Regions from separate parts of the Paenibacillus sp. MER 180 genome, predicted to be linked through region 1. Evidence: riboswitches for the same ligand, from Rfam matches in the RefSeq annotation. Region 1 holds a riboswitch; each other region holds the start of a gene.
The links. A riboswitch is a leader RNA that binds a small molecule or an ion and turns the genes downstream of it on or off. The one in region 1 is predicted to bind cyclic di-AMP.

Region 1 (10,713 bases):
ACGAAAGAGCTTGAGAAACGTTCGTGGTGGCAGCACTTGAAGCGCTGGTGGGGGGATTAAGGAACGGCTATCTATGAAACGAGGCTGTCCCGGAGTCCCAGCAATTTGATGACCTATATCGATAGGAACACGTATGAAAAAAAGACGCTTCCCTTCCCACGAATCCAGTGGTTTAGGAAGCGTCTTTCTATTTCTAGTGGGCTGATTCCATTGTTATTGACACTGTGGAACGGCGGATTCCATTGTTTGTTGATTTCTAGGCAAATCCACTATTCCTCCATAGATAACCACCCAGCATACAACTCTTCGAGTTGCTGCCGCAGTTCTTGCTGCTTGGCCATCAACAGCGTCCAATCTACCTCCTGATCGGTCTGCATGGACAAGGCAGCCATCTCCTCGTCCAGTTGTCGCAGCTGCTCCTCTACTAGCGCAATGTCCCGCTCCCATTGGGGTGCAGTCTGTCCCTTCCGCGTCACTTGCTTCGGAAGCACGTCATCTGCATGTCTCTTAGCAGGATCGCCTGCCTTCGAATCTTGCTGCTGCGACTTCCTCTCTACCGTGTTCACATCCGTATGTGCACCAGTAGACACCACCCCCAGCTGCCGTGAGTGATCCATCCAGGTCTGCAGCTTATCCCGGCATTCATCATAGTTCCCAATATGCACAGACAATCTTGCCTGCTCCAGCACCCACAGCTTGCTTACAACCCGATTAATGAAATAACGATCATGCGAGATAACCAGAAGTGTACCTGGAAAGTTCTCCAACGCTTCCTCCAATGCTTCTCTGGAGTCGATATCCAAATGGTTGGTTGGTTCATCGAGCAGGAGCAAATTCGGCTTCCGGTACATGAGCAGAGCCAATCGAAGTCTGCTCCATTCTCCTCCTGACAGCTGTGCAATTCGCTTGAACACATCCGCTCCATAGAACAGGAATCTAGCCAGTTCTCCCCTAGCCTCTCCCTCTTCCATGGCCACTTCCTCACAGAAATATCGAAGAACCGTCTTATTTTCGGAAGGCGGAGCTTCCTCCTGCGCCAAATAGCCAACCTCCACACGCGAACCGACTCGGAGATCTCCGCCATCTGGATCAACCTGGCCAAGCAGCATCTTCATCAAGGTACTCTTCCCAGCACCATTGCTGCCAAGCAATGCTGTACGCTCGCCGTACAGCAGAAGCCCGTTCACCCCGCTAAGCAGCTTGCGCTCCCCATATGCCTTCGTAACCCCATCCAGCACGAGCACTTGCTTGCCAGAACGATCCTCCTGCTTCAGCTTCAAATCCATCGTCTTCCGCTCCAATATCGGACGCTTGAGCTTCTCCATACGATCGAGCGCCTTCTGCATCGATGCTGCCCGGCGATGAAATCCTGGATTCGGCGGATTCGCACGATTCCCCCATTCGATCAGCTGCTTAATTGTATCCTGCATCTTCTTAATCTTCTTCTGCTGCTCTTGATAGCTAGCGAATTGCTGCAGCAGCCGTTCTTCCTTCTCCTTCTGATAGCCGGAATAGTTCGTATGATAAATGAACGCTTCCCCATCTTCGATCTCAATCATTTTGCCTGCAACTCGATCCAGGAAATAACGATCATGCGAGACAATCATTACCGCTCCCGAATAAGCCAGCAGGAAGGATTCCAGCCATTCGATGGCCGCCATATCCAAATGATTCGTTGGTTCATCAAGCAGCAGAATGTCAGGCTGCCTCAGTAGCAGCGCTGCCAGACCGACCTTCGTCTTCTCTCCCCCAGATAACGAGGAGAAGGGGCGGCTATATTGCTCTTCCGCGATCCCGAGTCCTGCACTGATCCGCCGAATCGAGGCCTCCATTTCATAGCCGCCTGCCCGCTCGAATTGCTCCATCATCTGTCCATACTGCTGCAGAATATGGTTCAGTTTCTTCTCATCTGCAGAGACATCAGGGTCTGACATGGTCATTTCCACTTGCTTCATTTCTTGCTCTAGGCGGCGCACTTCCGCATAACTCTCAGCCAATACATCATATACAGAAGCGGATTCATGGGCAGAAGGTACCTGATCGAGCAATCCAATTGTCGCGCCTTTGCGGATAAACAGATCCCCTTGATCCGGTGTGGATGCCCCGCTTAGCATCTGCAAAATTGTTGTCTTCCCCGTTCCATTGCGGCCAATCAGCCCGACTTTTTCTCCGTCTTTTACTTCAAATGACACATCTGAGAGCACCAAGTTTGCTCCGTAATATTTTTTCACATGCCATAGGCTAATGATCATGTCGATATCCCCCTCGGGGCGTGAGCAAGACGCTGCCTCCCGATCTGGAACAAAAAAAGGCTGCAGGGAAAAATCCCTACAGCCCTAAATAAACCTAAATCCGATCAGGTTAAGGCAGGAGAGTCTTCACGCCGTATTGTCGTATTCGTAAAAATGGACACACGTATCCCGTTGAGAGCTACATCATGAGTAATTCCAAACATTGCCATTGGCAGTTGGCTAATACGAATGTTCGGCGTATTGAAATTCATCTCCTACCTCACCTCCTGTTCCTGTTCTTCAGTCCGAAGAACATGTTATTCATATATATTACCACATTTTAGAATATCGGTAAAGGGACAGCTGGATACCCTGCCCAACCCCTACTTGCTTCCCTTAGGATCATCTTGATGTACAATGGTTATACCTAAGTTCATTCTTTTGTAATCTTTATCCATCGATGAACGTCTTCGTTTCTTGTAGAATAGGACTCGCATCGGATTATCATATCGGAGGGAACCAAGCATCATGAATTTGCGGGAACTTGAATATTTCAAGGCCGTTACTGAACAGCATAGCTTTACAAAAGCAGCTGAACAGCTGTATGTGTCCCAGCCTTGCATTACAGCCGCTGTAAATCGGCTGGAGGAATTTCTAGGTGTGCAATTGCTCGAACGCAATAAGAAGGAGAAGGCTGTGCATGTCACGCCGCAAGGGGCGTTATTTCTAGCCAGAGTCGATAACATTTTGTCTGAAATTGATGAAGCTATTGTAGAGGTTCGTAATTATAACAGCTCCAACATTCATTTTGGCTTGCCGCCAATTATCGGAGCCTATCTGTTCCCTTCCATGTTCGCTTACATAAGGAAGCGGTATCCGCATGTGCAATTTAAAGTAACCGAGTACGGTTCTCGCATTACAACAGAGCTGCTGCAAGAGGGTAAGCTGGATTTAGGCATTATCGGACAGGCAGATCAAGAACCAATCTCCGATCTCCATTCTGTGCTGCTCTATGAGGATCACTTAAACGTGTGTGTGCCTGACACTCACCCACTCGCGACTCGAGAGTCCATATCCATTGCTGAACTCAAGCATGAACATTTTATCGTGCTGACGGAAGCTTATGTACATCATGAACAACTGATGCTCGCTTGTGGAACATACGGATTCAAGCCGAATATTGTATTTGAATCAGATGAAATTCAAACCGTTAAGTCGATGGTAGCCAGTGGGGCAGGCATTTCCCTAATCGTCTCTATGGCGGTCAAAAATATGCCTGGTCTTGTAGCCATACCACTTGAGGATCCGTTGTACTTCTATATTTATTTATGCTGGAAGGAAGGACATCATCTGTCGCAAGACTGCCTCAGCATGATCGAGTGCATGCGCCAGCTCCCACTTCAAGAAGCATAACGCCGAACGGATAAATAACAGAGGACATAACTTCCATTTCGTTACTATAAATAAAATTTATTAGCTTATATGCGGAACGTATTTCCCTTTTCCCCACTAACGTAGCACAATGGTAGCATGGGGCTTGCGGGGCTTATGTTCAGCAGCGAGTCTCCTTGGAATGATAAACAGGGAGCTGATTGTAGTATGCCAGTCGCACTGGACATCAAAGAAGAGTCGTTACAACTTCATAAGAAGCTGCACGGCAAGATTGAAGTGACTAGCAAAATTGAGGTGACATCCCCAGAGGATCTGAGCCTTGTATATACACCAGGGGTGGCTGAATCATGCCGCCTGATTGCAAATGATGTGAATGCTGCCAACGAGTATACGTCACGTGGCAACATGATTGCCGTTGTGACAGACGGTTCGGCCGTTCTCGGCCTCGGCGACATCGGTCCCTATGCGGCTATGCCGGTCATGGAAGGCAAGTGCATGCTCTTCAAGCAGTTCGGCAATGTCGATGCCTTCCCAATCTGTCTATCCACGCAAAGTGTAGATGAGATCGTGAACATCGTCAAAAATATGGAGCCTACCTTCTCCGGTATTAACTTGGAGGACATATCGGCACCACGTTGCTTCGAAATTGAACGGCGCTTAAAGGAAGAAACGAATATCCCCGTCTTCCATGACGATCAGCATGGCACTGCTATCGTGCTGCTCTCTGCGTTAATCAATGCACTGAAAGTGGTAGACAAGCAGATGGAGGACGTACGCGTTGTCATCAATGGCGCCGGCTCTGCTGGAATTGCCATAGCGAAGCTGCTGTTGAAGGCAGGCATTCAGCATGTTGCCCTAGTGGATCTGAAGGGTGTCGTGTGTGAAGGCGAGGAATGGATGAATCCTGCGCAAGCAGACATGGCGAAGGTAACGAATCGCGGACATCTACACGGTACGCTGACCGATGTTGTATGCGGAGCAGATGTATTCATCGGGGTATCCGCACCGAAGGTGCTGACGCAGGAGCATGTGCGCTCCATGAATGTGAAGCCGATTGTATTCGCAATGGCGAATCCAACGCCGGAGATCTTCCCGGACGAAGCGCTTGCTGCTGGAGCGGCAGTAGTATGTACAGGTCGTTCGGACTTCCCGAACCAAGTGAACAACCTGCTCGCTTTCCCTGGCATCTTCCGCGGCGCACTCGATGTTCGCGCTACAGATATTACGGATGATATGAAGCTGGCGGCAGCACGCGGTATTGCGGCTATTGTTACCGATGCAGAGCTCAGCCCAACGTATATTATTCCGAACCCGCTCGATAAGCGTGTCGTGCCTAGCGTTGCATCTGCGATTGCTCAGGTCGCAATCGAAACAGGAGTCGCACAGGTGAAGAAGATGCCTGTATATCGCGCCTAAATCACCTTGTTGTAATGAGTCGCTTGCTAGGTATGAGTAGGAACAAAACTCATCTCTATAATAATAGAAGGCCGCTGCACCGATCACGAGATCGGAATAGCGGCCTTCTTTAGATGTAAATGATTATGCTAGGCAAGCTGTGCCTTCACTTCTTCTGGCGTACGCTCCCACCACTCAGCATTGTGCGTCATAAGCAGCTCACGCAGCGCTGCCTTGTCTTCTGTATTCAGCTCTTCGACGAGCACGCGGCGCTTCATTGCATAGTCCATCCGATTGACGTGGTCTGCGAGCATCTTCCAGCCGCGCTTCGCCTCCGTGTCGATCAGCATTTCACAAGCAGCCAAGCCGCCGTAGAACGCACCTTCCGCAGAACGATCGACTGCCACCCATACGATCCAGCATTGGCGGCCATTCGGAACATCCTCTTTATTCGTAGAGAACTTAATTCCACGCTCTACCTTACTCTTCGCATGCATCGCGCCTAGATCGATGTACGCCGTTCCTTCATCGATGATGACGGGCGACACGTTGTTCAGATCGATACTACCCGAACCGAATCCTTTATGCTTACCACTGCTCATTACGTTCAATGCCAGCGGCTTCTTTACTTTCTTATCTGAAGATTCCATTTCGTCATGCGCTCCTTCCTTACCACGTACTCAAAATCATTTTCATTTTAGCTAATAATCTGCAAAAAGCCAACATATACATGCTGTAGATGCTTGTCAACGGGAGGTAAAAACGTATGACCCGAAGCAATGTATATCGCCGGCTTCTATTCACTGCCTTGTTCCTAGCCGCCTGCAGCTTCCTCCTCGTTCGGTTCTGGCCGTCTGGATCCGTTCCGTCCCTTGGACCCGAGGTGAACAAGCAGGCGGTTCAGGAACCCATTACGCAGCAAGCCGTGGAGACCCCCAATGCGGAGGTACTGAGTGAGCGTATTGCCGAATACCATATTGAAGTTAAACTGGATGAGTCTACACATACCCTTATCGGCAAGCAAACCGTAACTTGGACCAATCCTGGGAGATCGACTGTCAATGAACTGTTCTTCCACATGTATCCGAACGCTTTCCGTTCGCCCGATACCACCTTCATGAAGGAGTCTGGCGGAAAATTGCGGGAAGACAAGTTCCCTGCGGATGGATATGGCAGCATGACGCTAAAATCGTTATCCACGGTTGACGGTATGTCCCTAATGAACCGGGTACAGTACATTCAGCCAGATGACGGAAACGCGAAGGATGAGACGCTTCTGAAGCTGCGTCTTACCAAGCCAGTACGAAGTCAAGAGAAAGTCACACTTCGCATGGATTTTGAAGTAAAACTGCCGAAAATATTTGCACGTATGGGATACGCCGATAATTTCGTGATGGCTGGCCAATGGTTCCCTAAGATTGCTGCCTATGAAAAGGCAGGGGTACGCGGCCGGGCATCAGAAGGCTGGGATCTGCACCAATATCACGGTAATTCCGAATTTTACTCCAATTACGGCATTTACAGTGTACGCATTCAAGTACCCGACAATTACATCGTAGGCGCTACAGGCTTTCCAACGAAAACCCCTACGATAGCAGACAGAAAGAAATTTTATCAATTCTATGCGGATGATGTTCATGATTTTGCGTGGGCCGCATCTCCAAACTTTGTCTATTTTGAAGAGCCGTTCTCTTCTAGCCAAGTACCAGGGGTTCGTATCAAGTTATATTTAGACCCGAAGCATAAAGATTTGAAGGAGCGTTATTTCTACGCTGCGAAGACGGCGCTGTCCAAGTTCAGCGAATGGTACGGCAAATACCCGTACTCTACCTTGTCCATTATCGTGCCTCCTAAATTGGGCAACGGAGCTGGAGGAATGGAATACCCGACCTTGATTACAGCATTCGGTGCAGAAGATGAGAGTCCAGGTTACGATTTGGAACGTACCGTCGTTCATGAGATTGGACATCAATACTTTTATGGACTTCTCGCCTCAAACGAATTCGAGGAAGCATGGCTCGATGAAGGGTTCACTTCCTATGCAGAAGACAAGCTGATGGAGCAAGAATTCGGAGTACTTCCAAATAACGCAATACAAGCCAGCTACATCACAGATCCAGCTCCACTGAAGCTGAATGCATGGCGCTACAAAAATCAAAATCATTATGCGGAAAATGTGTACATGCGTGCCAAGCTGGTGCTGCTTGCAATCGAGAAGCAGGTCGGGGAAAAAATGATGAGCCGCATTATGAGAACTTATACGCAGAAGTACCGTTTCAAGTACCCAACTACATCAGACTTTCAGCGAGTTGTTGAGCAGGTAACTAACCGCAAGTGGAATGATTTCTTCCAACAATATGTGTACAACGGCATGATGGCAGACTTCGCCGTGGAGAACATTGATTCACGTACGATTGAATCGAATGGGTCTACCCAATATGAAGCGACTGTCTATATCCGCAAGCTCGGTGCCAATTATCCATCCATTCCGATCGTATTCGGATTCTCGGATGGCACGACGACTCGCAAGGGATGGAATGGAGAGGGAGACCGCATCCAATATACCGTCACCCATAAAGCGCCGCTCAGCTGGGTCATGGTTGATCCTCTATATTCGATTGTCGTTGAGAACAAGCACATCAATAATTATATGCGTGCTCATGTCGATGAACCTGTCCGTACACGAGTTAATTTATCCGTCATCAAGGTAATCGAAGCTGTTACGAACATTTTGGGGTGGTGATAGTGTGAAGGCTTATGTGCGTTCAGGCTGGAATTGGTGCAAAGAGCACATCTATATATGGGTCATTCTATTCTTGTACCAACTGTTATGGGGGTTCTTCCTCTATCGCTTCGTCGATGGAGTGGTAACACCTATCCTGCGCCGTTACCCAGATCCAGCACCTACCGAGATGAGCAGGCAGCTCTTTCTGACCGAAAGCCAGTTCTATCTAATGAAGACGAATGACTATTTCCCTTACTTATGGGCTATCCTCGGATTCGTTGCCGTCCATATGCTGCTTACCCCCTTCATTCACGCGGGTGTATTCCATGCTATGTCACGGCCCAAGCAGCAGGGGCTTGCCTTCTTCCAAGGGATCAAGCTCGCTTGGAAGCCAATGCTTGTCCTCTATCTACTCGAGACACTGCTCATTATCGCACCCGCTATATGGTTCGTTCCTTATGCGGCCCATGCCCTGTCCACATCGGCTTCTCTGTCTTCCTTACTCGTGGCAGTGGCACCGTTTGTAATCGCTTGGTTCATTGGCGGCTGGCTTGTTCATCAATTGTTCTTATTCCTTAACTTCGGCGCTGCCTCAGAAACACCGTTAATTCGATCTGTGACAGCCGGAACTCGTCGCTTGCTTCCCATTCTAGGATTGTCACTTCTCTTTATTGGTATCACTATTGGCGTAGGCATATTGTCCACAACGGCGGCGGCCGTGTTCACCGGAATTACCGCACTCATTATTCAACAGGCATTGCCTGCCATTATGACTATACTTAAAATGTGGGGATTGTCTGCACGCCACGCTGTCTGGCAGGAAGCAGAGCAACAGATGAAATAATGGGGGTTCTGATCGAACGCAATTTAGTTACAGAGTTAAAAAGTTACAAAGTTACAAAGTTACAAAGGGTTACGATGATATTGAAGCAGCGTAACCTAACAAAATGAATTAAAAAACTTGTCTATCGGCGAAAAAAACGCTGATCTGACAAGTTTTTTTCGTGTCAAGGACAAAAAATATTTGTCAAAGGAATTTCCGTCTGTTACAATAAATCTAGATTTATTACAACTTTGTCATGAAAGCGGCACTAACTCTTGCAAAATTGTTACTATCGCACGCAGCAATACATAATCCCAAAACCAGAATGCCGAGTTTCCGGGCGGACCGGAAAGCGGGGGAACCAGTTTTTACGGGTGAATTGATCTTGTAACACAGGGATCATAGGGGTCCTTCAACCGAACCCTCCAGCTAACCTCGCAGGCACGGAAGGAGCTTTCCCTTTGAAGAAGAAGCTAGTTACAGCGGTGCTCGGACTGAGCGTTCTGTTTACTTCGTTCAGTGCAGGCAGCACATTCGCAGCATCCAAAATGGACAACACGATTGAAGGTTTGCTTGGCATTTCGTACAAGTATGGTGGTACAACAACGAAAGGCTTTGACTGCTCCGGATTTACGAAGTACGTGTTCAACAAGTTCGAAATTGATCTTCCTCGCACATCTTCGTCGCAATTTGACTCTGGTGAGAAAGTTAGCAAAGACGAGCTTCGTCCAGGAGACCTGGTCTTCTTTGACACAAGCGGCGGCAACGGTGTATCGCATGTCGGCATTTACGTAGGCGACAACAAATTCGCACACGCTTCGACAAGCAAGGGTACACGCATCGACAGCCTTAGCATGGACTACTACGAGAAGCGCTATGTAGGTGCTCGTCGTGTAATGAACGAGAATGATTTTTCTTCTATCGCTACTGAAAATCAATAATATCAATAGTTTGATTGTTTACTGCACTCTTAATAATGATATGAACGACTACATAACCCGATGAGAAGCGCTACGCGCCTTTTCGTCGGGTTGTTTCATGTTACCCTCATTATCCGCGCAAATCCAACTTCTTTATCCTATGCATCTCTGCATGTCAACGATTCGTGCTTTTATCTATCTTTACGAAATATTTCTTTTTCGGTTTCAACCATTCTCATCGCCATTAACGACACAAGGACATGCGCTTGTGCGCATGTCCCGATATCTTGTCTGGATATTCACTATTTTCGCATAGACGCTTCTGATTTACTTGACTGACCCATTCGATTCTTGGAATTTCGCCTTAATCTCTTCTGGTGTGAGCCCATCCGCCTCCGCTCGATGCTTTTCTTCCTCGTGCTGAAGCTGAGTCTGACGATCCTCGACATGCTTCCCATTATTATGATGTTTCTCGTGGAACAGTCGTCCTTTTATGCCTAATTTCTCGCGTAATTCCTGGTGAATTTGCTTGTTGCTCTTGCCTTCTGTCGAAATTCCATGTTTCTTAGCGAGCAATTGAAGCTTCTTCTCGCGCAGCTGTTTCATTTCTGCACGAAGCTCCTTCATTTGTGCCTGTACTTGTTCTAATTGCTTATCTGTCTCCGTGCTCTGCTGATTCGGCTGTACTACAGCCTGAGATGAAGTGACCACTCGTACAGCAGCTTGCTCCCTGCTCTTATCTGCAGCAGCATCTAGCGCAGTTCTGCTTTGCGCTGCTGCAGGTGAAGCCATCAAGAGAAGCATTAGGCACGTCCACGCTGCTACGGTTGAATTGCGTTTCATAGGTTCCACCTCCTTATGTAAGGGATGGCTATAGTATGTTCGTAATTCCTGAAATGAAACTGAAAATAAGCTAAATATTCACTTAGAGAGAATGAAGCACTTACCCATTTATTTTCTGGATGCTAATTGAGCCGACAATTCTCTATCAAGTATCTTCTGCATATATTCCAGCAGCAGTTCTTAATCCAGCCAGCCCTTCTCCCTGGCAGTTCGAATCGCCTCAATGCGCGTACCCGCTCCTACTTTGCTAATCGCATCCGACATATAGTTGCGCACCGTTCCATAGGATAAGAACAATTTGGCGCTAATATCCTGCATGGACAGTCCGTTCTCAGCATGCAACAGCACTTCCTTCTCCCTCGGGGATAACGGACAAGGGTCTTC
Region 2 (10,713 bases), on a different contig from region 1:
CATTATGAACGGGCCGGATACGGTAGCGGCTGTTCAAATGTTCGGGAATATGGTGAAGGACGGATACGGAGTCCTCGTAGGAGGAAAAACGCAGCTTGGCGGTAACGACATCTTCAAAGCTGGTAAAATCGGAATGTGGGAGAGCGGTGTATGGCCGCTAGACGGGTTTAAGGAAGCGAAGGTTGATTTCGGTACTGTTGAAATGCCAGCGTTCCCTGGCAAGCCTGTGAAAGGCGTAATTTCGGTAAGTGCAGTATCGATTGCGAAGCAATCGAAGCAGAAGGATCTGGCATGGGAGTTCGTGAAGTTCTTTATTTCGGAAGAAGCCGTCAAGATGAAGAGCGATGCTGACCTGCCGATTCGTAAGAGCGTCGTGCAAGAAATGAAGCTGGATACATCTGAGCTGTACGCACCGTTCTATCGCATGCTGGAGCGTTCCGACAACACGCCAGCCTTCTTGCTTAACAGCAACTGGAACCAGATGAACCGCCACCTGTCTACTGCGGTTGATTCAGTCATGCTGGGTGAAGATGCACAGAAAGCGCTAGATACGGCAGTGAAGGAAGCGAAAAAATTTATTGAGAAGAAATAAGTAATAATGAGAAATAAACGGGGCCGTTCCTTCGATGAGGCGCATTACGTACATGCGTCCTTCGATATGAACGGCCCTTGGCTTTTCAAAATGATAAGGTATGGAGATATGCTTATGTACTCGTTCTATTTCTGTACGAACAAATGGATTAAACTGCATTCAACGGTGTTGATGTTTATGTCCATGTCGTGATCGCTCAAGCGTGATCTTGGTTGCGATGAATCTTCGCGAGCGCATATACAATCCCAATTGGAGAAAGGAGGTACACAAGACCGATTAGGAAACCGACTATTGTTCCATCAAGCATGAATGACAGGGACATTAAGAAGTTGTCGAGCATAAGGTGAGCGAACATGGCCGTCCACCAGCCATGCTTCAGCATAATGAACAGGAATAACATGCCGATAAACAGGAGCTCTACCGGCCGAGAGTAGTACGGATAGATTGGATAGGTGACATGTCCGAACGCCCATACAAGGGTAGGGATAATCCCGGCTAACCATGGGTTGCGGAACAATCGGTTCAGCAGTCCAACCCCGAACAAACGATATATCCCTTCCTCCGAAATAGCTGCAACCCAAGCTAAAAGAGGGAACAGTGATGTAATTCGCAGGTTGAGCGGTGATTGTGAGGCATCGGTCGATGACCACGCATGAAACCCTGATTCCAAAATGAAAAATATAACTGTTTGCATGCCGAGCAATACGCCTGTGTACGCGATTCCGATCCATAATGCTTGTATGAGCTTGCCGCCAAATGCGCGGTCACTCCATGTAGGCAGTACATCTCTGTACGCAGACAACTCCCATGCTCGCTTTCCCGCATGGAGAGAGAAGTAGAGGATAACGCCTTGAATTACTGTAATTGCGCCTTGAATGGCAAAGGATAGCCCCATATTCACCCCGTCCACAGGGGTACGGAGTTCCAGAGCGAAGAGACCCGGAAGCGCGTTCCATAGATGCAGCAGAGAAATTCCGCATGAGACGGTAGTAAGGGCGAACAATGTCTTCGATCCGAACTTCAGGCCATGGCGGTAGACGATGCAAGCGATCAGTGAACATGTACTTAGTAGGATCGTCATCCACATATAGCCGATATTGTAAATGGACGATGCAGTCTTCGTTTGATGCAGTTCTTCAGCTAGATAGCTGTTCGGGATAACCCAGTAGGGCTTCAGCATGACAATGCGATCTTGGGAGAAGACGGCCTTCACGTTCAATGCGGCTTCACCAAGTCGTGCTTCAGGCACGTTATACTCTACCGTGTCTAGCTCCGCCGATGATGCGATTAGTTTTAATTGGGCAGGATTCCATCCCATGTGCTTCAAGAGTGTATCAGCAAGCTTCTTGCGGTTCACTGAATCCAAGGCAGTCTCCGCATCTTCTGCTGACGCCATATCCACATGATTTCCCGTAACCCCGTTTATGTCGGAGGGGATAGGAGGCTTTTCCTCCCATTCGAATCCAATAATACGACCGCTTGTCATGTGAACGTCAATGCGCATGACACCGGATTTTCCAGCCCGATTCATATTCAATAATACCTGAAAAGTATCATAGGGACTGGATGGTTCCCATTTCTGAAATGAAGCGGTCAGCTTCTCCTTGCTCATGTAGCCGGAAACCGTTGATTGACTGCGATAAATGACGGTTGGAGCAGTATCTTCTTCAGGTGTAATTGAAATATGGAACTGTTTTAAGTCCTGTACAAATGTGAGTGCCTTTTGCGCTGCTTTCTCTTTGGTTAAGAGGGATTGGCTGGCTGCTGATTCCATCATGGCTTCTGTCTGCTGAAAGGGAATGAATACCTGAACAATGAGGAATAATAGAAATCCGGCCACAGAAGAAAGAAGAAGCGGCTTGGATACATAGGACATGTTGGAACCTCCATTCCATCACACATTTAGCGTATGGTTGCTTATTTGTTCATTTTATCCACTTCAACTTTGTAAAGTCCAGCAGAGAAAATGAAGAAACACCTAGCGAAAATGAGTGTTTTGAATACAATTGAAGAAAATGGGGGATTGTAAGCGCTATTTCTTCAAGTTTTTCGTCTTATTCTGGTTAATTTGTTCATTCCTTGACTTTGTATGCTGCAGGGGAAACGTATATAATCTCGTTATGAATTGCATACAAGCCGAGTTTCGTGAATGAACGAAAGCGGGGGACCCGATAAATGGGGTGAATATCGCAGTTGTGGATGCATAGAATCCACTTGCGATTAGGGCAGCCTGAACGTGCCCGAATCCGACAGCTAACCTCGTAGGCATGTACGTCAGGATACCAGCGATAGCATTGGATTTCCAGTGCTTTTTTTCGTGGGGAAAAAAAGAGGTGACTCCCGTGGAGGGAACAAAAAAGGCCATTCGATTCAATCTGACACCACCGCGAATTCTGGTTGTAGGGTTTGCAGCAATTGTATTATTGGGCGCATTTCTACTCATGCTTCCGATATCAAATGCGGATGGGATTCCGCTGCCATTCCTCGATGCATTGTTCACGTCAACGTCAGCAACTTGTGTGACGGGGCTCATTGTGGTGGATACGGGCACTCATTTTACCGTATTCGGGCAGGTGGTCATCATGCTGCTTATCCAAATTGGCGGGCTTGGATTCATGACAATGGCAACGCTGTTTGCATTAGCACTGAAGAAGAAGATATCGCTGAAGGAAAGGCTTATATTGCAAGAAGCGCTTAATCAGGGCAGCATGGAAGGCATCGTGCGCCTTATCCGTAAAGTGATCTTGTTTGCGGTATGTATCGAGGGGACGGCAGCTGTACTGTTCTCCGTGCGATGGGCATTTGATCTTCCGCTAGGCAAGGCCATTTATTTCGGTATCTTCCATGCTGTTTCTTTTTTCAATAACGCAGGCTTTGATTTATTCGGCTCTGTCAGTGGGCCGTTTTCGAGCTTAACCAGCTATGTCGGAGACCCTATTATTAACCTGGTATCGATGCTGCTTATTATCCTCGGCGGAATTGGATTTATCGTCTTGTCCGATTTGGTGGAATATAAGCGTACTCGCAAGTTGTCTCTGCATACGAAGATCGTGTTAACGATGACGGGATTGCTCATTGTAATCGGAACGGTCGTTATATTTATATTTGAATTTACCAATGCACGCACGTTAGGCAGTTTGAATGGTTGGGAGAAGTTCTGGGCATCCATGTTCCAATCTGTCAGCCCGCGTACCGCTGGAGCGAATACGATTGACATCGGAGCCATGCGCCAAGCCTCGCAATTTTTTATGGTTCTTTTGATGTTCATCGGGGCATCACCAGGATCCACTGGTGGTGGTATTAAGACGACGACGTTCGCCATTCTCATTGGAGCTGTATTTGCCATGATTCGCGGGAAAGAAGATATCGTCATTTACCGGTACCGACTCGCCAAGGATCGTATCTTCAAAGCAGTTACGCTAACGTTGCTGTCATTGTTCTTGGTCATTATCGTATCGATGATATTGTCGACAACAGAAGATCATAGCTTCCTGATGATATTATTTGATACAACATCGGCCTTCGGAACGGTAGGGTTATCAATGGGATTGACGGCGGATTTATCAGATATCGGAAAAGTGCTGCTGAGCCTGACGATGTTTGCAGGCCGTCTTGGTCCATTAACGTTGGCTTATGCGTTAGGCCCGAAAAATGAGCGGGAATTATACCGACACCCAGAAGGAAAAATAACGATAGGATAAGCAAGTTAGATTGTAACGGACGAAGGAGTATACAGGGATATGGAGTTGCAGCAGTTTGCAGTGATCGGGATGGGACGTTTCGGTTCGAGTCTCGCGAAGGAGCTAGTCAAGCTTGGACATCAGGTGCTAGGCATTGATAAAGATGAGGAAGTAATTGGGGATGTTATGGGTTTCGTAACCCATGCAGTTGTAGCGGACGCATCAGATGAAGAGGTGCTGCGCTCACTCGGCATACGTAACTTCGATTGCGCAATCGTAGCCATTGGTGACGATATTCAGACGAGCATTCTGGTCAGTATTCAGATGAAGGAACTTGGCGTGAAGAAGGTTGTCGCCAAAGCACTTTCTGAATTGCATGGACGTGTTCTGGAGCGGATTGGTGTGGATAGGGTTATTTACCCGGAGCGGGATATGGGCATTCGCGTAGCTCATCAACTTGTATCACCGAACTTGCTGGATTACATTGAATTGTCCAAGGAATATACCATTGCAGAGCTGAGCGTGCCTGGCTGCATGCAAGGAATGGCGCTCAAGGATGTGAATCCAAGAGCTAAGTTCGGGTGCAGCATCGTGGCGCTGAATAAGCCGAAAGGCATAATTATTGCACCATCAGCCGAAGATGTGCTTGATGAGAAAGATATTATGGTAATGATTGGTACGAATACGCAAATCGAAGATTTTGAAGAAGCTTTTATGTTGAAAGGGAACGATAAAAAATCGTAAAGAATTCCTTGCCGTAGAAAGTCATAAATAAGCCTGCAGTTGTCGCTTGTATAGAGAAGCGAGCTGCAGGCTTATTGCTTATGTAAATGGCTCTACATGACTACAATTTTGAAAACGATATAAGTCAGGAAGAAGTAGGCACCCATGCTTGCTGTGATGAATAGAAAGCGATTCGGACGTGCTACTTCAGTCTGTTCCATTGCTTCGGTCGTGACCAGAATAACGGATACGAACCAAGTGAAAGCTGCTACTGCAACAGATAAAGAACTGAATCCAATGATCGCGAGAAGGAATGCGAGCACAAATCCTAAGCCAAAAGGCATTTGCATAGCAGCCAATTGGACAAATGTCGTCTTCAAGTCAAGCGGCTTGCTGCCCTTCCAGCGGCTAATGAACCAAATACTAATAAAGAGTGCGGCCAATCCAATAATCTGATAGATAAACAATTGAATGAAAAAGCTAAATGGCGGGGTCAGTGAACTTGAACCGCCTAATATGCTAAGTGGACTCATTAGTGAAGCGAACAAGCTTCTAAAGAGTGTGTAGCCGAACAAGGCAAACCCCAGTGCGGAGACTAACGCGGCAATGACCGCATACACCCAATCGGAGACAGTAAGATTGCGAGCACTTGCCGGATTCTTCAGCAGTTGAAGGATATTCTTGCTGTCAATTGACTTGGCCCATTCAGGCACTGTGCTGCCTGGTGTCTTGTGAGACGCTGTCTCAGCAGTGGCGGATACTTGCTGTACAGATGCCTCTGCTGCGGAACCAGCATGCTGCGGTGGGACAGACCCTGTACTGCATTGATGGGATTCATTGTCGTTGATTGGCTTGCCACAACGATTACATACAACCATGGTTTCCATTTCCTCCTTATTCTCCCCTAGTTGAGAATGTTTTTTGTCTAAGCTTACTTTATTCGACAGCAAACGAGTGTAATCCTTCTTTTTCCTTTCTATCCATGACTATTTCCCTAGCTGTGATAATGATGCTGCTTCCATAATTTCCTCAATAAACTGCGTAGCAACAGGACTCAGCAGTGCTTGCTCCCCATATACAATGGAAGTTACACGTTCGGTTTGCTTCAATTCCTTCAGGGGAACGGCAATCAGATCATTATCCTTGAGCCATTCCAACCGAAGATAGGAGCGTGGCAGCAAAGCAGCTGCATGACAGGTCGTGAGCAAGCGAACTATCGCTTCGAAGGAATCGATCTCCATGCGAATATCAGGCATGATGCGATATCGGCGGAATAGATCATCGATGAGCTTGCGATACCAGGTTCCCTTAGAGAAGAGAAGCATAGGCAGACCGTCCAAGCGGGACATCGTCCAATTGCGGATGCTGGCAAGTGGATGACGGCGTGGCAGCACCAGCTGAAGATGATCCGCGAACAATGGAATGCACATCAGTCCAGGCTCACGAATCGCATCGGCGACGATGCCAAGATCAATGGATTGTTCGCGGACAAGCGAGATGATTTCATGCGTCTTGCCAGTCACAGCCTTGAGTCTTGCGTCAGGATGCTTCTCGACGAAGGAGGAGATGAACAGCGGCAGTGTCGTCTGCAGTGTGGTTAAGCTGGCCCCAATGGTGATGGACGATTGACCTTCCGCCTTGAAGGACGCAATGGACTTCAAGAAACCGAGCTGGCGATTGCGAATATCGATTGCAAATTCGTACGTGAGCTGGCCAACGCGAGTTAGCTCCAGCCGCTTGCCATTCCGGATAAACAGCTCTACACCCAGTTCTTCCTCAAGCTTCGCTACTTGCCTGGATAGAGCCGGCTGAGAGATATTCAACCGCTTTGCTGCTTGATTCAAGCTCGTCAGTTCCACAACCGCTGCGAATGATTCTAACAAATCGAGCATATTTCATAGCCTCCTACGATATGAATGATGAGCTAAGCGTAAAAATGAATGGCTTCTTATGCGTTTTAGTTATAAAAGATATAAAAACATTGCAATTCCATTATAAGGGGATTCGGAGTAACATGGTAGTGTCACAAGTTGTTCACATAACTACAGAAGAGCGGTTTGCAGGAAGAACCGCGAATGTTGTCGAAAGCGGTAACAACCGCGTCATGGCAGTGGTTTTTCGTTGTGACAAATTATTGACGCTTTCGACATGCACAGGTAAAATGAGGATGTTTATTACCAAAATCTACTGGGACACAAATGGAAAGGGGAACCGGCACGCTTATGAAACGAGGATATTTTTACTCGCGCAAGCTGCACTCGCTTCTTGGAATTATTCCGCTCGGATTCTTCATTGTCGAGCACATGCTTACGAACTACGCTGCGTTCGAAGGCGGGAAGGAAGCATTTCAGGGCAGTGTCAAATTTTTGAATGAATTGCCGCTTATATTTTTCCTAGAATTGTTCGGCATCTGGCTTCCGCTTCTGTATCACGGCGTATACGGGTTGTACATTGCGTACACATCCAAGAACAACGTAGGCAATTATAATTACGGCCGCAACGTAGCTTTCTTGATGCAGCGGATAACAGGGGTCATTACATTCGTATTTGTCACATGGCATGTGTACGAAACGCGTGTTCAAATTGCGACTGGCAATATTACGCATGAGCAGCTAGGCACATACATGCATGACATAATTACTTCTCCAGTTATGTTTATCATATATTTGGTCGGTGCGATTTCTGCATCCTATCATTTTACGAACGGATTGTGGGCTTTCCTCGTAAGCTGGGGCATTACGGTTGGACCACGCGCACAAAATGTATCCGCAAAAATCTGCATGGGCTTGTTCATTATTATGGCAGTCATGTTCACATTGTCGTTAATCGGATTCCGCTCTGCAGAGTTTCAAGCAGCGGAAGCAGTTCAATCTATTATTCCATTCATCGGTTAAGGGAGGGTGACGCATTATGGCAAAACAGAACATTATCGTCGTTGGCGGAGGACTTGCTGGTCTTATGGCAACGATCAAAGCAGCGGAAGCAGGCGTTCACGTCGACCTTTTTTCTTTAGTTCCTGTGAAACGTTCTCACTCCGTCTGTGCGCAGGGCGGAATTAACGGCGCGGTAAATACAAAGGGTGAAGGGGATTCCCCTTGGGAGCACTTCGATGACACGGTATATGGGGGAGACTTCCTGGCGAACCAGCCCCCTGTAAAAGCGATGTGTGAAGCAGCGCCTGGCATCATCCACTTGATGGATCGTATGGGGGTTATGTTCAGCCGTACGCCAGAGGGCTTGCTTGACTTCCGCCGCTTCGGCGGGACGCAATATCACCGCACAGCTTTTGCTGGAGCTACAACGGGCCAGCAGCTGCTGTATGCGCTTGATGAGCAAGTGCGACGCTGGGAAGCAGAGGGACTTGTAACGAAGTATGAGCACTGGGAATTCCTCTCTGCCATCGTGGATGATGAAGGCGTATGCCGAGGCATTACAGCGCAGGACTTGCGCAGCATGAACATTACGCACTTCGCTGCGGATGCTGTTATTTTGGCGACAGGCGGACCAGGGATTGTCTTCGGCAAAACAACGAACTCGGTCATTAATACCGGGACTGCGGCCAGCGCAGTGTATCAACAAGGCGTTCGTTATGCGAATGGGGAATTCATTCAAATTCACCCGACAGCCATCCCGGGAGATGACAAGCTCCGTCTTATGTCTGAATCGGCTCGCGGTGAGGGCGGTCGTATCTGGACGTATAAGGACGGCAAGCCATGGTACTTCCTTGAAGAGAAATATCCGGCTTACGGGAACCTCGTTCCGCGTGATATTGCGACTCGCGAAATCTTCCATGTGTGCGTAGATGAGAAGCTGGGCATCAATGGCGAGAACATGGTCTATCTCGATCTGTCGCATAAAGATCCGAAGGAGCTGGACGTGAAGCTCGGCGGGATTATTGAAATTTATGAAAAATTCATGGGTGACGACCCGCGCAAGATACCAATGAAAATCTTCCCTGCGGTGCATTACTCAATGGGCGGCATGTGGGTCGACTACAACCAGATGACAAATATCAAGGGCTTGTTCGCAGCAGGTGAGTGTGAATACCAGTACCACGGAGCGAACCGTCTTGGAGCGAACTCGCTGTTGTCAGCGATCTTCGGCGGCATGGTGTCCGGACCTAAAGCAGTAGAGTATGTCCGTGGCTTGAGCAAAGCGACAGAGGATGTATCGGCAAGCGTATTTGAACGTGAAGCAAAGCTGAGAACATCCCAGTATGAGGACTTGCTCAAGATGGACGGTACGGAAAATGCGTACGTCATCCATAAGGAACTGGGCGAATGGATGACCAACAATATGACTGTCGTTCGCTACAATAACAAGCTGGAAGATACAATCAACAAGATTAAGGAATTGAAGCAGCGTTACAGCAAAATCAACATGACGGATACGGCTCGCTGGAGCAACCAAGGGGTAGCCTTCACTCGTCAGTTGTGGAATATGCTGGAGCTGTCGGAAGCCATGACGAAGAGTGCGCTGCTTCGCAACGAAAGCCGTGGGGCACATTACAAGCCTGATTTCCCGGATCGCAATGATGAGCAGTTCCTGAAGACGACAATTGCGTCATGGTCCCCAGAGGGACCTGAAATTTCATACGAAGACGTGGATGTATCGCTTATCAAACCGCGCAAGCGTGACTATACGGCGAACAAGAAGAAAGGGGAATAACGATGGCGGAAGCTGTGGCACAATCCAAAAAAGTCAAGTTGATCGTGACGCGTCAGGATGCGCCGGACGCGCAGCCGTACACGGAAGAATTCGAGATCCCATATCGCCCGAATATGAACGTCATTAGCGCACTAATGGAAATCCAACGAAATCCTGTGGATGCAGCCGGTAAATCAACTGCTCCGGTATGCTGGGAATCGAACTGTCTTGAAGAAGTGTGCGGAGCTTGTTCTATGGTCATTAACGGCAAGCCGAGACAGGCTTGCTCCGCGTTGATCGATAAGCTCGAACAGCCGATTCGAATTGCTCCAATGAAGACGTTCCCAGTTGTTCGTGACCTCGTGATCAACCGTCAGCGTATGTTCGATGCGTTGAAGAAAGTCAAGGCATGGATTCCGATTGACGGTACGTATGACCTCGGGCCTGGGCCTCGTATGGCAGAGACGAAGCGACAATGGGCGTATGAATTGTCGAAGTGTATGACCTGTGGTGTCTGCCTGGAAGCCTGTCCGAATGTAAATGAGAAGACGAGCTTCATCGGGCCTGCTCCGATCTCGCAGGTTCGACTGTTCAATGCGCATCCGACAGGAGAAATGAATAAGGACGAGCGCTTGGAACAATTGCTTGAGGACGGCGGTATTGAAGGGTGCGGCAATTCCCAGAACTGTGTCCGTTCTTGTCCGAAGGAAATTCCGCTTACGACATCTATTGCTGAGATGAATAAAGACACAACGAAGCTGATGTTCAAACGCTGGTTTATGCAATAAAGTAAGGTAGGAGCGCCCCGAATAGGGGCGCTTTTTTGTACCAGATAATTCGGATATCCACGTATGGCGTTATAAGCGTGAAACAAGTCAAAGCGAAGCATAAAATTTTTAAGAAAAATTTGTATTCCACAACTGAATTTTCGATTATAGTATTGGTTAACAACTTGAATGTGCGCTGGAAGCTTGTGAAGATGACTAGGGGGTGCCGAGTTGATAGTCCATTTGCCAATACAGGACACGAACAGCTGGTACGAGAACAGCCTCTTCAGTAAGGTGAAACTGC
Region 3 (10,713 bases), on a different contig from region 1:
TGTGTAATCGTTGATCCGGCAACGACGTAAGCGCCAGTGCCCACTTGGATAGGTGCAATCAAGTTGACATTGCTGCCAATGAACGCGTCATCGCCAATTTGAGTGAGCGACTTATTGAAGCCGTCATAGTTGACCGTAATCGCGCCACATCCAATATTTACATTCTTCCCTACTTCGGCATCGCCAATATAACTGAGGTGCGATACTTTCGTTTGATCATCAAGCGACGCATTTTTAATTTCCACGAAGTCGCCGACTTTCACCTGCTTGCCAAGACGTGCGCCTGGACGCAAATAAGCGAATGGACCAACTGAACTCTCGTCGCCTACAATCGCTTCACAGAGTACAGATTGCTTAATATGCACTTGATCGCCGATTGTTGAATCAACAATCTCGCTGTTCGGCCCAATAACGCATTCGCCGCCAACCGTCGTGTTGCCACGCAGGCTTGTCCCTGGTTCAATGATCGTATCCGCTCCGATGACAACACCAGACTCAATATACGTATTGGCAGGATCAATAATCGTTACACCATTCAGCATATGGCGTTTGTTGATACGATCACGCATGAAGCGTTCCGCTTCAGACAACACCAAGCGATCATTAACGCCGATTGCCTCACTGTTATCCGGCGTACAATATGCTTGCACCGTATCTCCTTGTGCCTTCATGATGCCGATTACGTCAGTCAAATAATACTCTTGCTGGGCATTATCATTTCTGATCTGCTCCAGCGCCGCGAACAACTTCACATTGTCGAAGCAATACGTGCCCGTATTGATCTCCTTCACGAGCTGTTCTTCGGTCGTACAATCCTTTTGTTCGACAATTTTCAAGACCGAACCGTCTTCTGCGCGAATGACGCGACCGTAACCTGTCGGATCATTCAGTTCAGCCGTCAAAATCGTCGCTGACGCCTGAGCGCGGTTATGCAGTTCCATCAACTGAGCCAACGTTTCTGGTGTCACTAGCGGTGTATCGCCGCAAATGACAAGTGTCGTTCCTTCCTCACCATCAAGAAGCGCCTTCGCTTGCTTAACCGCATGTCCTGTACCAAGCTGTTCCGCTTGCAAGGCGTACTCGGCACGGTTCCCCAGGAATTGCTGTACTGCTTCTGCTCCATGTCCTACAATGACGACGGTGCGCTCACAATCCACACTTTCGACAGCATCAAGAACATGCCCTACCATTGGTTTCCCGCATACGGGATGAAGCACTTTGTACAATTTTGACTTCATGCGTTTGCCTTGTCCGGCAGCAAGCACAATGGCCATTCTTTTCAAAGCGTCCGACCTCCTGCTCTACCTTTACTCCATAGAAGAATATATCTCATTATGGAGAAAAAGAAAAGAGAGCCCCTATGATTGGCTCTCTTTCTTTGCAACCCCAATTATAAAATCATAAAACTACGCGCCCTCTTCGATAACTTCCTCTTCCGTAGCAGCGCGTTCGTATTCAGCCAATACAGCAGCTTGAATCTTCTCGCGAGTCGCCGAAGAAATCGGATGAGCAATATCGCGGAATTCGCCATCTGGAGTCCGCTTGCTCGGCATCGCTACAAACATGCCATTGTTGCCGTCGATTACACGAATGTCATGAACGACAAACTCGTTATCGATCGTAATCGATGCGATTGCCTTCATTCTCCCCTCTGTGTTGACGCGGCGGAGTCTTACATCAGTAATTTGCACGTGTGTTCACCACCTTTTTCCATCGAGACTTGGTGTATAATTCCACACGCGCATGAAAAATCCTTCTTAAATTTGCCAATAATCTAACTTTTTTTAAAAATTTATGCCTGTCTTTAACGGATTCGACAAGCTTCGATTTATATCGCTGCGATCAGTTCAATTTCGACAAGTACGTCCTTCGGGAGTCTCGCTACCTCTACACAGGAGCGTGCAGGCTTGTGATTACCGAAGTACGATTCATAGATAGCATTGATTTGAGCAAATTGATTCATGTCCTTGATAAAAACAGTAGCCTTAATTACCTTATCGAAAGAAGTACCTGCTTCTGCAAGCACAGCCCTCAAGTTGGAGAACACTTGGTGTGTCTGCTCCTCAATTCCGCCTTCCACGAGCACACCTTGTGCAGTCAACGGAATTTGACCCGAAGTGAACAAGAGGTTGCCCAGCTTCATTGCTTGTGAGTATGGGCCAATGGCCGCAGGCGCTTGATTCGTTGCAATTGCTTCTAATTCTTGAGACATTTGAATACCCTCCCGAATCAATGTTGTTCTCTATCGCTTATTCCTTATCGAAGTAGTTCCCCGGCTTCACCATAATATGACGAGTCCGTGCATCTACAGTCCCAACGCGAATGAGGGACACATAATCTGTCAACAGCCGTTCTTCGTTCGATACATCCTCCGATTCTACCAATACACCAACACCCGCTACTGTGGCATCGAATTCCTTCAGCAGATCCATCATGCCGTGAATCGTTCCACCAGCACGCATGAAGTCGTCCACGATTAATACGCGTGAGCGCTCCTTCAAGGCACGCCGTGCGAGTGTCATCGTATGGATGCTCTTCTGCGATCCTGATACATAGTTAATGCTAACGGCCGATCCCTCTGTCACAACATGGTCGCGACGTACTAGCACCACTGGCAGGTTCAGATGAGCAGCAGTCGCATAGGCAATTGGAATCCCCTTCGTCTCTACCGTCATCACGACGTCAATATTGCAGCCTGCAAAGGCAGATGCGAACATTCGACCTACATCGTTCATCAAGGCTGGTTGACCTAAAATATCAGTAATATAGAAATATCCCCCAGGAAGCACCCGGTCTGGATGCCCCATTGATGCGCATAAAGACTCAATGACAGGAAGTGCGATATCAGGCGTGCATTTCGGAATAAACTTCACTCCGCCTGCAGCACCAGCCAGCGTCAGTAAATCTCCCGTCCCTTCGCTCTCGAACACCTCTTTAATAATAGCCAAATCCTCGCTAATGGAAGACTTGGCTGCACCGTAACGTTCTGCAAATGTCGTGAGCGGTATGAGCGTATGCGGCTTAGACATCAGATATTGGGTCATCTCAACCAGACGGGCGCTTCGCTTCAATTTTTTCATGATTACTCCTCGCTCAAAACCGAATATTATATTGTAGATATTACATGAATGTACGCTAGTTAGCAAGATGATGGCCGCTTGTCAAGTCAAACATTCCTTGAATTGTAACCATTTCGCCTTCTTGATACACGTTAATCTATTTAAGCCTGTTATCCCAACAAGCGTACCGCGTACACTTCCTTGCAAAAACCGCGCAGTCCATTATAGATCCTTGCGATCTTAGATTCTTTAGACACAAGGCCGAATACCGTCGGACCGCTGCCCGACATCAGCACTCCTTCAGCCCCGAGCCGAAGCATAGCATCCTTCAACTGCTGCACCTCCGGATGGAGCGGCAGCGTGACATCCTCCAGCACATTGCCAAGCGATTCACACACCCCTTGGAAGCTTTGGGCCTGTATCGCTCTGCGCATTTGATCCAGCGATGGATGCTCCGTAATCTGACTCGCTCTAAGGCGCCCATAGACATCAGCCGTCGATACATTAATCGGCGGCTTGGCAAGCACAACCCAGCATTGAGGTGGCTGCTCAATCATCTCAAGTGCCTCTCCGCGGCCGCGAGCTATTGCAGTCCCTCCCGTCACGCAGAACGGGACGTCTGACCCAAGTTCCGCACCAAGCACCTGAAGCTCCTCATCAGGAATCCCTAACTTCCATAATCGATTCAAGCCTCGCAGTGTAGCAGCAGCATCGCTGCTTCCGCCGGCTAGTCCGGCAGCTACTGGTATTTTTTTATCTAAATGAATATATACGCCTTGCTTCACTTCATAACGTTCTTTAATTAGTTTTGCCGCTTGGAACGCCAAGTTCTTCTCATCTAACGGTATGTAACCTGCTTGGCTGGAGATGATAATCGTATCTCGAGGAAGTTCCTCCATCTCGAGACGGTCCGCTAAGTCTACCATCGTCATGACCATTTCGACGTCATGATACCCATCCTCGCGCTTACGCAGCACATCCAACAGCAAATTTATTTTGGCAGGCGCCTTCTCGTACACTTTCACTCGCGTTCACCCTTCTTTATCCTACGGATCGCTTACGTTATTATAACAGACTCTATGGTGCAAGTCATATGTGTACGTATACAGGCAATGAACATGATTTCGTTAATAAAAAAAGCGAACAGAGCGGAATAGATCCGATGCTCGCTGGATAGAAGGTTCATGACTCGTTATTTTTTCGAGGCTGCCTCTTCGGCAAGTTGAATGGCCCGCTTGACCATATCGCCAGCATCCTTCGCACGGATAGCACCCCATCCGTATTTGGACACCGTATCGTAGAAGCCAAGATCTTTAGCCAATTCCACCTTCAGATCTTCAGACATGAAGCTGCGCTTTCTTCGGCTCATCACTGCACCTCCCACGCTTACCTTAAAGTTCATATCATCAGCAAGCACGACATAATCATCGGCCTACCGTTAATGTAAGTAGAAGCCACCTCCATTATACGTTCACTCCTGTTCCGATTTATGGGGGAGCATCTGGGAGAACCATGACCGTACGTGCTCATGTCATTCCTTCAAAACAAACAAAAGGCAGCCCTCACAGGCTGCCGTCATGTCGCTTAACCGCGAACATATTCAATCTTCAACTCGCCGTTATCGGCGCATACGGTCACTTGGACCGATTCTGTTAATATATCTGCATAGCTATAGGATACCCGCTTAAACGCGTTCTGATCCTGGTCCAACTTAACAATAAATACAGAAGGGTAGGTTTCTTCCAACACGCCCGTACGCTCAATCGTTTTCCGACGACCGCCATTGGCGCGGAGCAGAATCTTCTGACCGACATGTGCTTCAAGACAACGACGAATTTCAAACAGCGCGTTTTTCGCCATTACAGCTACCACCTCTTTCCTTGTCCATTATAACCAATTCAAGAGGTGTTGTCAAATAAACAAATAATTATAACAATAACACCGTTTTAGTGTCAATGTGTTTTTTTGCCCAAATTTATTAAAATGGTTCTTTTTTCTGTATTTTATACATAGGCCGCTTATATTACGGTTGGTGTAACGTTCAATGTCGATAAATCCTTCAACTTCGGCATGCCCACGCGATAACTTCCCTTTGTCTCAATGCCTCCCACCCCGTCAATGCCACTGACCATATGAGGCGCAATATCCCCAATCTGTACGGTATCACGAATTGAGGTATATGAGGCCTTAACCGCTACGTAAGCTGGATCAAGGGCATGAATCATAATTCGGCCCGGTGAACTTGCAAAGTTGGCTCCTGCTTGCAGAAGCGCCTCGAAGTGAGATTGGCATGCCCCGGCAATTACAGTCAATAAATCAAGATGGCGCTCATACTGCCTTGCCGTCTGTACTGCATTAACGAAGTTCTGGGAGTTCTTATAATTCTGCAAATTTAACAGATCACGGTACCTGCCGTTCTTCAATACACCATCATGTCCAGTAATGACGATTATATTCGGCTTCACTCGCGGCAGCAGCCGATACAACGTATCTGCCATATTGCGTTCATTCACATAATGGCCTTCTGCCGGCACGTTGAGCTGATTATATATCGCCATGCTTTTCTGTAAATACCCGGGATCCCCATCCAGATGGAGTACCGTTCCCGGCATATCAAAGGTTGAAATGGAATTCGGCATCTCTGCAAATGGAAGCTCCGTCCGCCTGCGCTCATGCAGCTGCCTACGCTGCTGTTCAAGCACCTCGACAGACTCCAACATCTTGATATGAGCCTGTTCCGTGCGGCGCGCAATCGTTGCCTTCGGTACACTAACTAAATCTTCAACATGGGAATCCGCCAGTAAGCGGTAATCCGTCCCCTTAATAATCGCCGTCTGTCGGAAGATCTCCTCCACACGGAATGTAATATCGCCACCGTACGACTTGCGTACGACCAAATCTCCTTGCTTCACTGGTTCGTTCATAGGATCAATCACCTCTCCGACTATCCTATGGGCAAACGCATAAATTGGTGATGCCTAAGCCTTAAAATTATGTTATTCCGCTTGATCCTCTTCTTCTGCACGTGCAATGGCTTGACCGATCGCGTCGGACAGAGCAGCGAACTCCTCAATCGAGAGTGTTTCCCCTCGGCGATTCGGTTCAATTTGTGCTAAAGCGAGCGCTTCTGTCAGCCTGTCTGTCCCGCATTTGCCGGCATAGCGAGCCTTCAGGTTATTCCAAATCGTCTTGCGACGCTGAGCGAACGAAGCCTGTACAACATCGAATAACAACGACTCATCCTTCACCTGCACAGGTGGAGTCTGTCTCACACGTAGACGGATTACTGCAGACTCTACATTTGGCTGCGGGATGAACACCGTATGCGGTACGGTGCATACAAGCTCCGGCTCTGCAAAATATTGAACAGCCACACTTAAGCTGCCGTAATCCTTGCCTCCCGGCTTCGCTGCCATTCGCTCTGCAACTTCCTTCTGAATCATGACGACGATGTTCTTGAGCGGCAGACGCTCCTCCAGAAGCTTCATCATAATCGGTGTCGTCACATAATACGGCAAGTTGGCAACAACACTTACCCGCTCGACATCTTGGAACTGTTCGCGGAACAATTCATGCAAATCCACCTTCAATACATCCCCATGTACAACATGGACATGCTCATAGGGCTCCAGCACTTCCCCTAATATCGGAAGCAAGCGCTGGTCGATCTCGACTGCTGTTACACGACGAGCGCGCTTAGCGAGCTGCTCCGTAAGCGCACCAATCCCAGGCCCAATCTCCAGGGCACCTGTCACATCATCCAGCTCTGCAGCATCCACAATACGGCGCAAAATGTTCATATCAATTAGAAAGTTCTGTCCTAAGCTTTTCTTAAATGAAAACCCATGCTTGCGTATAATGTCTTTCGTGCGATTCGGTGTTGCAATATCTATTCTCGTCTGCGTCATTCCATCTATTCTCCTTCTGCACATTGTTCCTGCTCGAATTGGTTCAGCTTCCGCAAGGCGTTCTCAAATTCCTCTCGTCCGATCTGGAACACACCGCAGCGCTTGAGCATCTGCTTCGCGTTGCAGTATCCAATGCCCAATATTTCACCTAACTGCCGTCTGCGTTCTGCAGAGCCTGCATGCGTCGTTAATCCCGCTTCGACGAGATCCGTCCACGTCAGCTCTGATGTCATGCTTGGCATCTCGGAGCGAACCTGCTCTAAGGCACGGCGAATCGCTTCTGGCTTTGCATTCTCCACACCAAGATCCCCTTTGGCTATCGCCTCATGTCTAGGCAGGAAAGCGTGTTTGCACCCAGGTACACGTTCTGCTATCGTCTTCCGAATTTTCTCCCCCGCATGATCTGGGTCCGTGAAAATAATAACCCCTCGGCGCTCTTGGGCCAATGCGATGCGTTTTATCGTTGTATCATTAATCGCCGATCCACCTGTCTCAATTGTATCCGCCTCAACGGCACGGTGAATGGCAACGGTATCATCTTTGCCTTCTACAACTATCACTTCGCGTATCAATATGCTTGCTCCTCTCACCACAAGGCTGCTTCCTAATTCCGCATCCTTCTCTTGCTCTCCATTCATAAATAAACAACAAAAGAAGAGGGTGTCCCCTCTTCTTAGCATGACATAAATCATTATTCATTACTATATCCTAATTACACATGGCTGCATACCTTGTGCGTTAGTTCGATTCCGGCTTGACTGGGCCAACCACGTATACGGTGTACCCCTTCTTGCGTCCGAATTTGCTGACCGCCTTCTTGCTGTCGAAGTATACATCGATAATTTTCCCCTTGACCGCGCCACCTGTATCTTCAGCACGTCTGAATCCAATCCCTTCGATATATACCCACCAGCCGAGCGGAATGACCTTCGGATCAACCGCGATAGTACGACCTTCTGATACTATTGCGCCAGATGCCGTCTTCGCACCAGCCGATCCCTCAGATTCCGTATACGCCGTCAGTTGAACGTTCTTCAGCACTTTTTTATAGTTAAAATCTTTGTCGCCACTGGAAACATTGTCAGAATCGTCTTCCTGCGCGTTCACTGACAGAACAGCAACTTCCGGTTCCTTCTTCGTTCCATAGGCTATCACTTGATTCACTTGTTTTGTATGAACGGATTTGTCGACCATCTGCGAATATACGAGCTTACCATCCTCGTACGTTTTCTGTACTTTCTGGACAACCAAGCCTTCTTTTCCATCTTGAACCGTCTTGGTCTTCCCCTTAAGGAGAGTAGCATCTGCCTGCTTCACCACTTGATAAGGAACCTTCACTTTACGCTCTTCCATCTTCTTGCTGACACGGACGATTCGAATATCCATGTTCTTCGAAATAGAGGCACGCTTAGAAGGGAATACCTTATCTTCAGGGTTCACTTGGATTTGCAGCGAACTCAGTGCATCATGCACCGACTTCTTCGTTGTAAATTGTGTTTCTTTCTTCCCATCCGCTGTAATTTGGATAGGCAAAGCGCGTTCAATAATAACTCGATCTCCATCAGCAATTTCTGCATCAAGCGGCTTCGATACTGCATCGTATGCCCCAAGCGCTATCGCATGCTCATCCAAAACATTGCGAAGCGTATCTAGGCGAGTTTCGACTGAACGCTCTTGTCCATCAACGAGCACAGCCACTGTCTTCTTCGTTACATTATACCAAGTCAAGACTGCTATTAATGTGATCACGATTGCTACAGCTGCAATAACGGTGATAACACGCACATTTTCATGCTTCCATCGCAATGCGAGTGACATGCTGGATGATCGGGGTTCATGGGTTTCGTTGTTCACGATCTGTCCCATTTCTCGGTCCTCCTTACATAGTCCCGCCGTCGAGTGCTCTGCATGATTCCATCTGACGCGACTATTTCAAGAATGTTTACGAGAGACTTCACTTGCCATAAACGAGCATGTAATCGTTCAAGACAATGCTGAAATCTCCGTACCAACGTTTCAGTATTGGCTGCTCCCACCTCCTATTTCTTACACCCTATGACGTCTTTATTCTCATTATTCAAAAAAAGAATGTTTGAGAGTAAACAAAAGAAGCCCTTCGTAAGAGGAGACTCTTTCGCGGCTTCCGTAATAGAAACCCAAACGTCAACAGTGTATAGGACGCGAGGAACCCTCTCTCGGTACGCTGACGAGGTTAGCTGTCGGGTTCGGGCTTGAGAGTCGCCCTATCGGAACCAACCGGCTCATGGCTCGGTCGTCCCTAATTCACCCCAAGGAATTAATCCGTGTGAATGAACATGTACTCATGTCATGTCGTTCACACTCTGGTTCCCCCGCTCTCCACTTCATGGAGATTAAGCGATACTGAATTAGTTGGAACAATATTGAATTGTGTAATAACATCTGTGAGAAATCATATCGTGTTTGCAATCTTCTTGTAAAGACAGTAGCAATTCCGTTTTTCGCGAAAAATGGTTAAAAAAATGTAACTTAATCCGTTTTTCATAATGAAATCCACTTATTTTATGGCCGATGTCTTTTTTTCACTTGTTTTTGGCCCGTTTTCACGTGATGTCAAAACATGTCATTGCATTTTGAGTCGTCATTCTGCAAAATTCTTCAAATTCCATACCTTTCAGCTCTGCTGCAACCTCTGCAACAAGACGTACATATGCAGACTCATTGCGCTTGCCTCGGAACGGATGAGGAGTTAAATAGGGGGAATCTGTCTCCACAAGCAATCGATCATTCGGAACCTTAACAAGTACTTCTTTCGGCTGTTTTGCATTTTTAAACGTAACGGGTCCTCCAAATGAAAGGTAGAAGCCCATATCCAGACACATCTTCGCTGTTTCCCAACTGCCTGAGAAGGAATGCATGATGCCCCCTACTTCGTGAGCCTTCTCCTCGCGTAAGATGCGGACTACATCTTCGTGCGCTTCACGATTATGAATAATGATTGGCATCTTCAATTCTCGCGCCAACCCAATTTGCTCGCGGAATACACGGTGCTGAACATCCTTCGGAGACGTATCCCAGTGATAGTCCAGTCCGATCTCGCCAATCGCCACAACCTTCTCATGTTCCGTAAGCTTGGCGATCCAGTCTATATCCTCCGGCTTCATCGTTATCGCATCTACCGGATGCCAGCCTACAGCTGCATAGATGAAATCATATTTCTCCGCCAACGCCATCGTTGTCGGGATCGTCTCTCGATTGAACCCGATGTTAACCATACGGGTCACCCCTTGTTCAACGGCCCGTGCGATAACCTGATCGCGATCCTCGTCAAAATTGCTGCTGTCTAAATGCGTATGAGTATCAAATAACACGTTTATGCGCTCCTTTTTCTTTCTTGCAAATCGATCTAGTAATTGCGGCGTATAAACATACGCTTTGTATCTTCCATAAGGTGATTCGAGACTTCCAGAAGCTTGTCCATTGGGAAATATATATAGTGTTTTCCACGACGAATACCGCTAATGGAACGTACAATATCCGATTTCTTGGACAGCTCCACAATTTGCTGATCCCGCCCCCACAGCATAATATGCTGCTGTGAACGGGCATCTCCCTTTCGATATACGTCATAAGGCTTGTCGAAGGGGGAATCGAACATAAGTTCATAGTTCGGATCAAGCCCAATCTGTGACCACTCTGCCCGCAATCGTTCCTGTAAATCTTCATCCATCTGTTCGACTTCAATATATTTATATAGTTTACGCTCC

Region 2: another riboswitch for cyclic di-AMP. It lies ahead of M3661_RS17810 (TrkH family potassium uptake protein); the one in region 1 lies ahead of M3661_RS26095 (C40 family peptidase).
Region 3: another riboswitch for cyclic di-AMP. It lies ahead of M3661_RS28270 (resuscitation-promoting factor); the one in region 1 lies ahead of M3661_RS26095 (C40 family peptidase).

Annotation. Positions count from the first base shown of each region.
Region 1 is NZ_JAMAVT010000023.1:47,360-58,072, reverse strand. Features, by position in the region: gene M3661_RS26135 (transglycosylase domain-containing protein) at 1-60, shown strand, start outside; gene abc-f (ribosomal protection-like ABC-F family protein) at 270-2,252, opposite strand; gene M3661_RS26125 (RAxF-45 family protein) at 2,357-2,503, opposite strand; gene M3661_RS26120 (LysR family transcriptional regulator) at 2,760-3,644, shown strand; gene M3661_RS26115 (NAD(P)-dependent malic enzyme) at 3,831-5,039, shown strand; gene M3661_RS26110 (YwhD family protein) at 5,168-5,668, opposite strand; gene M3661_RS26105 (M1 family metallopeptidase) at 5,785-7,761, shown strand; gene M3661_RS26100 (hypothetical protein) at 7,766-8,587, shown strand; cyclic di-AMP (ydaO/yuaA leader) riboswitch at 8,883-9,024, shown strand; gene M3661_RS26095 (C40 family peptidase) at 9,028-9,507, shown strand; gene M3661_RS26090 (serine protease) at 9,814-10,329, opposite strand; gene M3661_RS26085 (response regulator transcription factor) at 10,510-10,713, opposite strand, start outside.
Region 2 is NZ_JAMAVT010000010.1:146,985-157,697, forward strand. Features, by position in the region: gene M3661_RS17800 (ABC transporter substrate-binding protein) at 1-592, shown strand, start outside; gene M3661_RS17805 (CPBP family intramembrane glutamic endopeptidase) at 789-2,468, opposite strand; cyclic di-AMP (ydaO/yuaA leader) riboswitch at 2,717-2,875, shown strand; gene M3661_RS17810 (TrkH family potassium uptake protein) at 2,935-4,293, shown strand; gene M3661_RS17815 (potassium channel family protein) at 4,333-5,016, shown strand; gene M3661_RS17820 (hypothetical protein) at 5,109-5,873, opposite strand; gene M3661_RS17825 (LysR family transcriptional regulator) at 5,982-6,887, opposite strand; gene M3661_RS17830 (succinate dehydrogenase cytochrome b558 subunit) at 7,218-7,889, shown strand; gene sdhA (succinate dehydrogenase flavoprotein subunit) at 7,906-9,663, shown strand; gene sdhB (succinate dehydrogenase iron-sulfur subunit) at 9,666-10,430, shown strand; gene M3661_RS17845 (hypothetical protein) at 10,641-10,713, shown strand, end outside.
Region 3 is NZ_JAMAVT010000029.1:41,556-52,268, forward strand. Features, by position in the region: gene glmU (bifunctional UDP-N-acetylglucosamine diphosphorylase/glucosamine-1-phosphate N-acetyltransferase GlmU) at 1-1,283, opposite strand, end outside; gene spoVG (septation regulator SpoVG) at 1,407-1,691, opposite strand; gene M3661_RS28230 (RidA family protein) at 1,829-2,212, opposite strand; gene purR (pur operon repressor) at 2,250-3,080, opposite strand; gene ispE (4-(cytidine 5'-diphospho)-2-C-methyl-D-erythritol kinase) at 3,230-4,084, opposite strand; gene M3661_RS28245 (small acid-soluble spore protein (alpha/beta-type sasp)) at 4,252-4,428, opposite strand; gene veg (biofilm formation stimulator Veg) at 4,644-4,919, opposite strand; gene yabG (sporulation peptidase YabG) at 5,078-5,983, opposite strand; gene rsmA (16S rRNA (adenine(1518)-N(6)/adenine(1519)-N(6))-dimethyltransferase RsmA) at 6,056-6,967, opposite strand; gene rnmV (ribonuclease M5) at 6,973-7,539, opposite strand; gene M3661_RS28270 (resuscitation-promoting factor) at 7,706-8,833, opposite strand; cyclic di-AMP (ydaO/yuaA leader) riboswitch at 9,153-9,356, opposite strand; gene M3661_RS28275 (TatD family hydrolase) at 9,550-10,317, opposite strand; gene M3661_RS28280 (HD domain-containing protein) at 10,353-10,713, opposite strand, start outside.